DNA from 3 places in the Paenibacillus sp. FSL H7-0756 genome. Region 1 is predicted to be linked to each of the others. Evidence: riboswitches for the same ligand, from Rfam matches in the RefSeq annotation. Region 1 holds a riboswitch; each other region holds the start of a gene.
What was found. A riboswitch is a leader RNA that binds a small molecule or an ion and turns the genes downstream of it on or off. The one in region 1 is predicted to bind cobalamin.
Positions count from the first base shown of each region.

Region 2: linked by a shared signal. The riboswitch ahead of NST04_RS27200 (S-layer homology domain-containing protein) and the one ahead of NST04_RS31745 (energy-coupling factor ABC transporter permease) in region 1 are both predicted to bind cobalamin.
Region 3: linked by a shared signal. The riboswitch ahead of NST04_RS01110 (anaerobic ribonucleoside triphosphate reductase) and the one ahead of NST04_RS31745 (energy-coupling factor ABC transporter permease) in region 1 are both predicted to bind cobalamin.

Region 1 is NZ_JBBOVT010000003.1:1,333,636-1,337,587, reverse strand. Features, by position in the region: gene NST04_RS31760 (energy-coupling factor ABC transporter ATP-binding protein) at 1-179, opposite strand, end outside; gene cbiQ (cobalt ECF transporter T component CbiQ) at 192-980, opposite strand; gene NST04_RS31750 (energy-coupling factor ABC transporter substrate-binding protein) at 977-1,270, opposite strand; gene NST04_RS31745 (energy-coupling factor ABC transporter permease) at 1,270-2,034, opposite strand; cobalamin riboswitch at 2,320-2,513, opposite strand; gene NST04_RS31740 (ArsR/SmtB family transcription factor) at 2,653-3,585, shown strand; gene NST04_RS31735 (hypothetical protein) at 3,867-3,952, opposite strand, start outside.
Region 2 is NZ_JBBOVT010000003.1:301,692-305,643, reverse strand. Features, by position in the region: gene NST04_RS27200 (S-layer homology domain-containing protein) at 1-2,039, opposite strand, end outside; cobalamin riboswitch at 2,254-2,446, opposite strand; gene NST04_RS27195 (GAP1-N2 domain-containing protein) at 3,050-3,952, opposite strand, start outside.
Region 3 is NZ_JBBOVT010000001.1:251,093-255,044, reverse strand. Features, by position in the region: gene NST04_RS01110 (anaerobic ribonucleoside triphosphate reductase) at 1-1,606, opposite strand, end outside; cobalamin riboswitch at 1,916-2,146, opposite strand; gene NST04_RS01105 (MTH1187 family thiamine-binding protein) at 2,487-2,795, shown strand; gene NST04_RS01100 (sugar phosphate isomerase/epimerase family protein) at 2,843-3,622, shown strand; tRNA gene NST04_RS01095 (tRNA-Thr) at 3,721-3,792, shown strand; gene NST04_RS01090 (hypothetical protein) at 3,941-3,952, shown strand, end outside.

The DNA of each region.
Region 1 (3,952 bases):
GGGCGCAGAATGCCGACGGCATGCAGGAAGAGCGTCGATTTGCCTGAACCGTTATGCCCAAGCACCGCCGTCTTGCTGCCTGCTGGAATGGAGAACGTCAGTTCATGCAGCGCAGGCTCCTTCGTATCCGGGTAATGGAACGCCACTCCGTCACAAGCCAAGCTAGATTCCTGATCCATGGCCGGCTCCTTTCATGTATTAGAGATAAAGTACGCTTCAGCCAGCAGCAGCAGCGCAATACCGGCATAAGCCTGGATTGAATAGCGCCGCGGCACAGGACGCGCTGTATATGGCGGGAGAATAATCTCGTCTGTGAATCCGCGCGCCAGCAGCCCCTGCGATAATCCGTAATAACGGTGCATCGTGTTGCCGAACAACGCTCCTGCCATGGCCGCAGTCTCCCGCAGTCTAGCCTTGTAGCCACGGCGGCCTCCGCGCAGTCTGCGGGCCAGCAGCAGACCATGCGCTGCATCACTCAGCAGGAACAGGAAGCGGTACATAATCAGCATCAGCTCCAGGACAATCTGCGGCATCCGCAGCCTGCGCAGCACCTGCAAAAGCTCACTAAACGGAGTAGTGAACATCAGGAAAAAGAAACAGCTCATGCAAGCAGAGATTCTGGCCAGCAGCCCCCCTGCCCGCTGAAGCCCCGCCGCTGTAACATATACCGGAAGGTTCAGTCCCGGAAGCGGGAATATACCAGCCTGACCCGCTGCCGGATGCCCGAATTCCACGAGCAGTGCCGGTACGCTAAGCGCATAGAACAGCAGCGCTGTGCCGAACAGCATGCCATAAGCACGGAAGGGAATACGGGCCTGCAATACACACCAGGACATCATCCATAGGGTGATTGCAGCCTGCAGTACCGGATGTACGGTGTAAGAGAGCAGGAACATCAGGGCTGCGAACGAGCTTTTCCACATAGGGGACAACTGGCGCAGCGCATTATTGTAGGAGAGAACGTCAATCCGCCGGATCACTTGCTGCTATGCTGCTTCGTCCCGCCTTGCTTGCCCTTGAGCAGCCCCAGGGTATAACCGATCACTCCGGCACCAATCGCTGCCTGCAATGCAAACAGCATACTCTCCGTCTCCCCCGGGAGCTCAGTCAGCGGCTTGAACCACGGCTTATAATCAGGATTAATCTCGGTAATTACACCTTCAGCCGCATCATCCGCCCCGCCGAATTCCCCGTTGACCAGCAGCAGCGGCAGAATAACCAGCAGAATAACAACCAGCAGCATCAGTCCGTTTTTCATTTTATTGCTCATTAGGCTCTTCCTCCGTTCACCTTGCGTTTCAGCAGCGACAATTCATTCGGGCTATACGATTTCAGCCAATTCCACAGCAGTACCGTCAACAACCCTTCACTGATGGCCAGCGGGATTTGCGTCACGGCAAAGATTCCCCCGAATTTGAGAAAAGAAGCCAGAACGCCGCCATCCGCCGCCGGAAAAGCCACCGCCAGTTGAAAGGAAGTCACTACATACGTACTCAGATCAGCTACCGCTGCCGCACAGAACAAAGCCAGCTTCTCGCGGTCCGGCAGCTTCATCATCAGCTTATACACGGCATATCCGGCAAAAGGACCCGCCACCGCCATCGAGAACGCATTGGCCCCAAGCGTAGTGATCCCGCCGTGCGCCAGCAGCAGCGCCTGAAACAGCAGGACAATCGAGCCGATTACGCTCATGGGCAGCGGCCCCAGCATTACCGCACCCAGTCCGGTACCGGTTGGGTGGGAGCTGCTTCCGGTAACGGAAGGCATTTTGAGCGCGGACAGAACGAAGGTAAACGCCCCGGCCAGACCCAGCAGCAGCTTCAGCTCCGGGTTCTCCCGGGTCATGACTCTCAGCTTGAAGATTCCCAGCACAAAGAACGGGATAAACGCCGCCCACCAGAACACCGCCCAGCCTACCGGCAGGAATCCTTCCATAATGTGCATCGCGCGGGCCGTACCCGGTTCGTTCAGCATAAAGTAGACCGTAAATCCGGCAACCAGTGCCGCAAAGCTCCACCCTCTGTGTTTTTTCATTTGTCACCCTCCATGTTTGTTGATTTCCCAATCTAAGATCATAAAGCCCAAAAAACCCACCCTAAAGGGTGGGAGTGTATGTACGCAGGCAAATTCGATGGAGTGCGCAGCCTGAAGCCAAGCAGAACAAGGGGCTTACTTCGTCCCATCACTATGGTCCGTATCCTTGTATCCCGCAGCTATCAACCGGTGCCCTCGCTAAGCTCCAAGATTCCTCCGGTCCATCAGGGCAGAACGCCTCTTCTCATTAACCTATCCGTACACCGCTCCTATCCGCGTAGAGTCGTGGTGTGCGTCGACAAGGTAGGTCTCCTGGCTTGGAATACAGGCGCCGCAGGCTTCGTCTTCCCCGGGGCTTCCCGAGTGACCTCATGAAGTGCAGCTCTTCCATACAGTGGCGGGACCGCTCGGGAGTTGCACCCGATTCCCTGTTATCCCTTGCCGCATCCGGCAAGAGCACCTTGTTTCATCGCTAATTCATCTCACATCATAGCGGACCCGGCTCAGCGTGTCTGTGATATAAATTGGAAAAGCTGTCCTGCAGCCAATCATGGCTTGTAGAAATTTTATTTGAGTAATATAATTATTAACTATATAACTTGAACGTGGAGGCATCTGATGAAACTTGATCTAACCGAACAATCCCTGCCCGTGTACGAGGCCCTGTCCAGTACCGTGCGTCTGCACATGCTGCGGCTGCTGTCCGATAAGCCCATGAACGTGAAGGAGCTGGCCGCAGCCCTCAAGCTCAGCAGTGCGATTATGACCATGCATGTGCGAAAGCTGGAAGCCGCCGGGCTGATCACCAGCCACATGGCTCCCGGTAAAAGCGGGCTGCAGAAGATTTGTACACTGGCCGCCGACGGGGCAGAGATTGTTTTTCCGGGACAAGCCCGGACTCCGCGCAGAGGATACCGCAAGGACATCCCGGTGGGGCATTATTCCGACTTCCAGATCGAGCCTACCTGCGGACTGTCTACGACGGAGAGGGTCATCGGGCACTTCGACGATCCCCGTTACTTCTGGGACCAGGAGCGGGTGAACGCCGGAATTCTTTGGTTCGGCAAGGGGTTCGTCGAGTATAAAATCCCGAATTTCCTGCTGTCCAGCCAGCAGCCGGAGGAGCTTGCCATCACGATGGAGATCGCCTCCGAAGCCCCGTCGATTAACAATAACTGGCCGTCGGATATTACCTTCACGCTGAACGGACAATCGCTTGGCTTCTGGACCAGCCCCGGTGACTACGGAGATAATCCGGGAAAATACACCCCGGCCTGGTGGCCTGCACTCACCAATCAATACGGCCTGCTCAAGCAGCTGCGGATTACGCAGTCGGGCACCTTCATGGACGGGCAAAAGCTGTCGGAAGTCACCCTCGATCAGGTAGGCATCCGTAACAAACAATGGACCTTCCGGCTCTCTGTCGAGGAGGATGCCGAGCACATCGGCGGTCTCACCCTGTTCGGGAAAGGCTTCGGTAACTACAACGAGGATCTGGTGTTTGAGCTGTTTTATACGGATGGTGTGGCAGATTTGCCGGGTTCTTTATGAAAGCCTGATTAGGGTGTTTAGATGGCGTAGGTAGGTAGGTAGGTAGGTAGGTAGGTAGGTAGGTAGGTAGGTAGGTAGGTAGGTAGGTAGGTAGGTAGGGGGGATTGATTAGTTAGACTAATTAGGTAGTTTTCATTTCAGCTACTTTTGGAGCCAATACCCCTCAGTTCTGCTTCACGCCCACTTTTGGCCGATTCAGGTGCACTAATGCTCTTCATTTCCGCTCATCGCCCACTTTCAGCAAATTCAGGGGCACTAATGCCCTCCCAACATCCAACCCGTCAGCCTCTCACCCCACCAACGGGATTTATCCCTTTCATTTCCTCCACCAGCCCACTTTCCGCCGCACCAGAGGGATTTATCCCTC
Region 2 (3,952 bases), 1.0 Mb from region 1:
TCACTAATTTTATCTTCGTCGCTGAACTTACCAGCGCCTGCTCCGGCTCCAGCTGCATCCAGCTTAAAAGCTCTAACCATCATCACAGCCATATCCTGGCGCGTAACCAGCCCGTCCGGTTTGAACGTCGTGGCGCTCACGCCGCTGATGATTCCAAGCTCTTTCGCGCGGTTCACTGTTCCATAATACCATGTACCCGCCTTAACATCACTGAAGGCCCCAGCGGAAGACGCCGCAGACGGCTCGTTCCCGGTTAAGCGCAGCAGCAGTGCTGCAAATTCAGCACGAGTAATATTCTTTTTCGGTGCAAACAGCAGACTGCCCTCACTCACACCATTCATCAGCTTGCGGTCATACGCCGTGTATACCGACTCCAGCGCCCAAGGCGAGATCGACTTCACATCGGCAAAAGCCGGACGGTCCGCCGCCGCAGAAGCCACCGTTACCGGGACCGTATGACGGACAACTGCTGGGGTTTTATCCTTCAGATATCCCGTAACCGTCAGGGTATATTTATTCGCCGGCAGACCTCCGACCACAACAGCCACGCCCGCAGCATCTGTAACTGCTGTTTTACCGCCGATGGTTACCTGTACGCCTGCTGCCGGTGAAGTTACCGGATCAGAGGTGAAGGTCGCCTCATTCCATACCCATTGCTTCTGGGTTACCTGCACCTTCAGCTCTTGTCCAGGCTGCGGCTGTGCGGGAGTCACGGTTACGGCATCAACCACCTGCGTGTTGTCCCCGCCATAATAGACTACTATGCGGTCATTCTCCTCCAGCGCGAAATCGCCCATCCCTACACTTGGATAGATCCATGCTCCGCCGCGGGCAACCACATACATCCAGCCATCATATCCGCCAAAAGTACCCGCAATCACGCCGCCGATCCCCGTCACATAATTGCCTGCTTCATTGACCAGGGCCAGGCGCTTAGCGGCGGCTGTCTTTTCCAGTGCCTTAAGTACATTTCCGGCGTACACGCTGCCCTCAGCCAAGGTTCCATTTGGACCTTCCACAGTAACCGAGACACTTACCTGAGGATTCTTCACTGGTGTGCCGCTAAAATCAAAGAGCTTGCCGCCTGTACCAAACAGCTTGTACGCTACCAAAGCCTCCAGAGCCTGCTCCGTTGAGAGCGGATTGGAGCTGCCGCCCGCAGTGTGGACGAATCCGCCACCCTCTGCGCTGAAGCTCAGCAGCTTGCTGACCAGATTGATCTGGCCTTTGGTGTACTCTGCTCCCGCCGGATCAATGCCGAAGGCAGACAGACCGATAATGGCCTGAGCCACACTCTCGCTGCTGTCGCCATATCCGCCGTTCTTGTCCTGTGCCTTAGCCAGCCAGGCTGCCGCCCGCTGACCAGCAGTATTCACGGCTGCTTCCTGCTTGTGTCCAGCCAGTGCATTCAGCGTCATCGCTGTCATATCCGGATCACTCGCACCCGTGGTCAGGGTGAAGCCGCCGTCCGGGTTTTGCTTCGCCAGAATCTCTGCCAGCAGCTTAGACTGTGTCCATTTCGCATTTGCCGGGATTGTATAACTGCCGGAATCCAGAGCCAGCAGTGCATAGACCGGATTATTCAGCGTCTGGCCGGTAATTGCCTCGTGATTGTAGAGCTTCTCGATCAGGTTATAGCCTGCCACCTTCTCAGGGTCGCCGCCCAGTGCCTTAACAGCAAGTGTGATGCGGGCATAGTCCGTAGCTCTGGCAAAAACACCCTTAGCCTCACTCAGCTTACCTTCAAGCGCCTTCAGATAGCTGGCTGGAACCTTGTAGCCTGCTTGTGCAAGGCCAATCGCCTGCCAGTCCGACTGGACTCCGTTCTTCAGCATGTATTCTGCAGTAGCATAGACCGCAGCGGTCACACTGGCTGCCTCACTTGCGGGCAGAGCGGATACCGCCGGTGCGGAAGTTCCGCCTGCCTGTGCAGCAGCAGCTTGTCCTGCCGGGGCTACGGCTGCTCCCAGCAGTGCAAACAGCATGATAACAGCAAGTCCCAACCGTGTGAACCTGAATGATAGAGAATGGTTCTTCATAACTAACCTCTTTCCTGAAATAGAATGGATAAATCCTGCTTCCTTACGCAGATAGAGCAGCAACCTAAAGACCGCCCTATGCAGGGCGGCCGGGGAAGAACTTTCGCACAGGGCGGCTGAGGGAGTTGATTACTCTCCCACATTACATACTATACAGCACATACAGCCCTCGCCAATATCAGCATCTGCTTCACATTCTTACCCCCGAAGAATAGAAACAACATCGAAAAAGGCAGGTCTCCTGGCTCATACTTCACCGCTTCCCCCGCCTTCCCATCCGCTTAGCAGACAGTGGCTCTTCAGGAGTTGCTCCGTATTTACAGTGGCGGGACCGCGCCGGACTTGCACCGGGCTTCCCTTTTAAGCAGATTCCTCTATTAGACATAGCCCTGCCAGCATCTGCTAGCGACAGCGCGCGGTCTCTAAGGCAATCTGCACCTTTTCCTCAAGCTTATTAAATTTTAATATTCTCAAACCATCATATCGACTATTCCCCTGTATGTCTATAGACAAGCTACATCTATTCCAGCTCCCCCAAAGCTCAGCCCATTCCGCACAAAAATCCTGAACAGCACATGCCCGCTCCCCCGGCACATCGTACTATTCAGGACTGTAAAAAGTTACTCTTCTGCTGCTAATCAAGACGTTGGTCCACTGCTAATCAATACACTAGCGCACCTATGGAGACACCGGCAGAAGGCCGATTGTATTATGTACATCAGAATTAGTATAAAAGCAGCCGATAACGCATTCTGTTGCACTTCATACCATCGATTTCGGCAAATCCCCCTCAGCCGGGCCAAATCCCAAAAATCTACTGCATCAAATACAACAGAACGCCATATTAACTCCATTATGCCTGATTCTAGTGTACGAAGTGCAATTGAGAAGCTTCTTTCGGACATCAGCGTACCTATAGGCTACAATTCACATATGTCGATTGAATTACTCTGAGCACTACCCGATCGCGTTATTTAAAAGCTTACGCAGCCTGCTTATGGCCGCCTGTGTTATTCCGCATCCGTGTCCGCTTCCGGGCTTGCGGAAGCGGATGGCTCCGCACTAGGCGCGGCTGTAGCTGTAGCTTCCGGAGCGCTGCCCGGATCTGCCGCCAGCTTCAGCGAGTATCTTCCGGCGGTGATCATATCACCCGCCGCCAGCTTCGCGCCTGCTGATAGCTCCACCGTCACCTCGTATACGCGTGACGGAGGAGTCCCCGCCGCCGCTGGAGAGGCGGCGGCTCCACTGTCCGCATCGCCGTCCACTCCGGCGCCTGCTTCACCCTTCGCATCGCCGTCCACTCCGGCACCTGCCTCAGCCTTGGCACCGCCGTCCGCTCCGGCTCCTGCCTCACCCTTCGCATCGCCCTCTACTCCGGCGCCTGCTGCAACCTGGCAACTGCTAACCGTTGCCTTAACCTCATAGTCCGTAACGCCGCTGGCGGACTCCACACCGATCCGCTCCGGCTTGAAGGCGGAGCATTCCGCAGCATCAGTGAAGCTGAACAACAGCTTCACGCCGTTCTTCTTACCCGCTTCCCCACTTCCTGCTCCGCCCTCCGCGTTTCCGCCAGTCCCTGTATCACCGCCGTTATTACCGCCGCCGATAAGCCGGACAGAGACGGGAGCCGCTACAGCGGCTTGTCCGGTCACTGCCGGAAGCGGGCTGGGGCTGGCCACCGGCGCAGCTGTATCCTTGCCGCGTCCCCCTAGCTGGCTCAGCAGGATAACCGCCGCAATCAGAATGATCCCGAGGATGCTCCCTGAGATCAGGATTTGAAATCGGCTGCGGCTGACCCACCGCGCCAGCGGCGAAGCCAGCTGGGCGCGGGCTTCATTGTAGACAGTCTGCATAGCAGGCGTTGCTGTGTCGAGATGGGTTTTGCGGAATTCCCGGTTCTTGAACGCCTCGCG
Region 3 (3,952 bases), on a different contig from region 1:
TGTGGAACGAGTTCGTATAGTATTCACGGTCGGTTACGCCAGGGATAGAGCCGAGCACGTTGCGGTCGATCTTCGTGAACTTGCCGGAGAGACCTTCGGCCGGTGTTGCGAACAAGGTGATGTTGAGGTTAAGCTCCTCGCTCTTGCGGTCGCAATATTCACGCATGTGGCGGACGATGGCTACAGCCTTGGCGTGAATCTCCATATCTTCGCCGTGGTGCTTGCCGTACATAGCTTTCATGCATTCTGCCATTCCAATGAAGCCCAGCGACAGACTGCCGTGCTTCAGCAGTTCGCCTACGCTGTCATCAGGGGCAAGCTGCTCGCCGCCCTCCCAGACGCCTTCACGCATCATGAAATCGGAGGCTTTGGCCTTCTGGGAAGCCTGAATACGGAAGCGGTGCAGCAGGCCGTCGAGCGCAATATCCATATAGTGAGTGAGGTCATCGAAGAACCCTTCTTCATCAGCAGCGAGACGGCGGTTGGTTATCGTGCCGTGGGCCAGACCAAGACGCACCAGGTTGAGCGTGTTGAAGGACAGGTTGCCTTTGCCGGAGCAGTGGTTACGTCCGAAGCGGTCGCCGAGCACACGGGTGCGGCAGCCCATGGTAGCGAATTCGGTATCCGGGTCAGCCGGATCATAATATTGCATATTCAACGGAGCGTCCAGGTTGGCGAAGTTCGGATACAATCTGCGCGCCGAGCACTCGGCTGCCTTCAGGAACAGCTCGTAGTTAGGATCACCCGGCTGCTGGTTGATGCCTTGCTTACATTTGAAGATCTGAATCGGGAACACCGGCGTCTCTCCGCTGCCCAGTCCGTTCATGGTGGCCGTCAGCAGCGAGCTGATCACAAGCTGGCCCTCCGGGGAGGTACAGGTGCCGTAGTTGATGCTGGTAAAAGGAATCTGTCCGCCGGAGCGGCTGGACATCGTATTCAGGTTATGTACCATACTCTCTGCGGCCTGCAGAGTCTCGCTCTCTGTCTCCTTAAGGGCAAAACGGAAGGCGCGCGGATACTGCTCAGCCAGATCGCTGCGGCTCATCGTAATCTCCCCAAGCTCAGACACTTCTGCATTCTCCTCGAAATACTCCAGACCTTTGCGGAAGAGCTTGGAGAAGGATTTGGTAACATAAGGGGCCAGATCATAATCCAGCTTGTTGGCGGATACGCCGCCGTATTGCGCATTCTGCTGTGACTGGAAAATAATCGCCACCAGCGACATCGCCGTCATAATCGAGTTGGGAGGCCGTACACTGCCGTTGCCGGTATTGAAGCCTTCACGGAGAAGCCGTTCGAACGGAATGAAGATGCAGTTCGTGGTTCCAATGGCGTATTGATCAAGGTCATGTACATAGACGACATTATCCAAGGTAGCCTGTACCAGCTGTGGCGGCATGGTGAAGTTGCGGGCATACCATTTGGAGTATTCACTGCCGAACTTGCTCATTTTGCCGGAAAAGCTCTCCCCGTTCAGGTTGGCGTTCTCGCGCAGCAGATCCAGATCCCGGCTGTCGATAATATCCCGTCCCAGATGAATGACCTCTTCCAAAAGATCCTCCTGTGCAGCTTGTCCTTCGTTATAACGTTTCTCCAGCAGTGTCATTATATAACTCTCTCCTCTCGGGTATTGTAAGCGTTAAAAAAGCACCTCCGGCCGGGAAGGCCGGAAATGCCCGAATGCAGGATGCAAAGCTCCGGAAAGCGGAAATTTGCCTGTGGTCTGGGTGGAATATACGAGCAGACAAGGGGCGAATAGCTTTCGCCCGTTCTTGTATATTCCGCAGAGCCGATACCTGAAGATAATCCGCGATCATCCTCAGGTATCGGCAGCCTCTGGCCCGATTGACGGAAGGCTAACTCTGCTATGGCAGGCCGCATACGGACACCTCCCCTGTTCCTCGCAGGAGTCTAAGCGGTGCCACCGAAACAGGCAGGTCTCCTGGCTTCCGGCAACTCCTCCGGCGCCTTCCCGGGGGGCTTATTCTGCCCCTTAGTGGCAATTAGCCGGAGAATGCGGCCCTGGGCATCGCACCCTGGGAGCATCCGGTTACAGTGGCGGGACCGCAGCGGCTTTGCACCGCGCTTCCCTATTAAGTCTCACCTCTATTACTAGGGGTGAAACACCTGTTTCTACTATATTTTGATATCGTTCAATAAACGTACCGCAATATATTGTGTTTGTAAATGTTTTTTTGCAATCCCGCACGGGGAGCGGGTTCGGCGCTTTTACTCACAGCTGATCCACAGTTAGTCCACAGGTAATCCACAACTTTCCTCTAAATCTGCCTTGAATTTTTCATAAATTCTCCGAAAATACGCCACAAAGAATCCATAAATAGAGTGCGTCTAATCCTCGTAATCTTTTTAACGAATATTGAGAGAGTAGCGGGGCGGGCAGGGGATTTGTGGGAAGCTTGGCGAAGCGGTACAATAAGAGGATAATCAGGGGGCAGGCAGATCAGATAATCAGGAGGGTGATTACGATGGCAATTGGCGAAGTGACCGTTATTCCGGTTGGCACAGGCAGTACCAGCCTCAGCAGCTATGTGGCCGAGATGCAGCGCGTGCTGGAGACGGTGGAGGGCATAACCTACGAGCTTACTTCCATGGGAACGATTATTGAAGGGCCGGTAGCGCGGATTCTGGCTGCGGTAGAAGCGCTGCATGAGTCGCCGTTCACCGCCGGGGCGCAGAGAGTCTCAACCTCGCTCAAGATCGACGACCGGCGCGACAAGCCCTCCACCAGCCGCAGCAAGCTGGAATCCGTGGAGCGCAAGCTGCAAGGAGAGTAACCATTATAGTATCTAATCAGAATTAACCGATAAGGAGCGGATTCTTCATGACAGAAGCAGCACAGCAGATCGGAATTCAAATGTATACATTGCGTGACCAGACGGAACGCGATTTCCTCGGTACACTGGCCAAGGTGGCAGAGATGGGGTACCACGCAGTGGAATTCGCCGGTTATTTCGGTGTATCTGCAGGGGAACTGCGCCGTAAGCTGGATGAGCTTGGCCTGGCTGCCCCTTCGGCGCATGTAGGCCTGGACTTCAGCAGTCTGGATAAGATGGAACAGGCATTAGCCAAAGAGATTGAATACGGTATAGAGCTCGGACTGCAATATATGATCACCCCGTCGGCACCGCTTCCGCCGAACCCTTCCATAGAGGATGTAACAAGAATCATTCCATTCCTGGAGAAGGCTTCCGCGATGGTCCGGGCGGCAGGGATGCAGTACGGTTATCACAACCATGATTATGAATTCGCAGAGGTTGACGGCAAGGCGGTCATCGATATCTGGCTGGAGCAGATTCCTGCGGAGCAGATGCTGGCAGAGTTCGATCTGGGCTGGGTATACAGGGGCGGAGCTAACCCGGCTCAATATGTATCACGGTACGCCGGACGTGTTCCGCTGGTCCACATTAAGGATTTCGGAGCAGACAATGAGGAGACTGATCTTGGAAAGGGAGAGGTAGATTTCCGGAGCGTCTTCGAGATCGCGGAACAGAGCGGAATTCTCTATTATATTGTAGAACAAGAGGCTTATGAGGTATCCTCCCTAGCAAGCGCTAAGCTCGCGCTGGATTATTTCCGCGGGCTGGGACTGATGCACGGCTAATGCACGGCTGAGGATACAGCAACCAGCGGAAAAAGGGGTTGCGTTTTCCGCTGGAAGAGTTATAATATTTTTTGTTTGGCAGACACAGAGGTCTGTAGGCTGGTGTAGCTCAGGGGTAGAGCAACGCACTCGTAATGCGTAGGCCGGGGGTTCAATTCCCTTCACCAGCATCTTAACAAAGTCGATAGTGGCGCGGGTTTCCGGTTTTTTGGAACTGCGCCTTTTTTCTATGCAAGCATCAACATCTACCATTCTTCTACCCTTTAGTTAAGTAGAGTGGGGAGCATATGGTTGGATGCTAGGAGGCAAGGATCTTATATGGGAAACCGG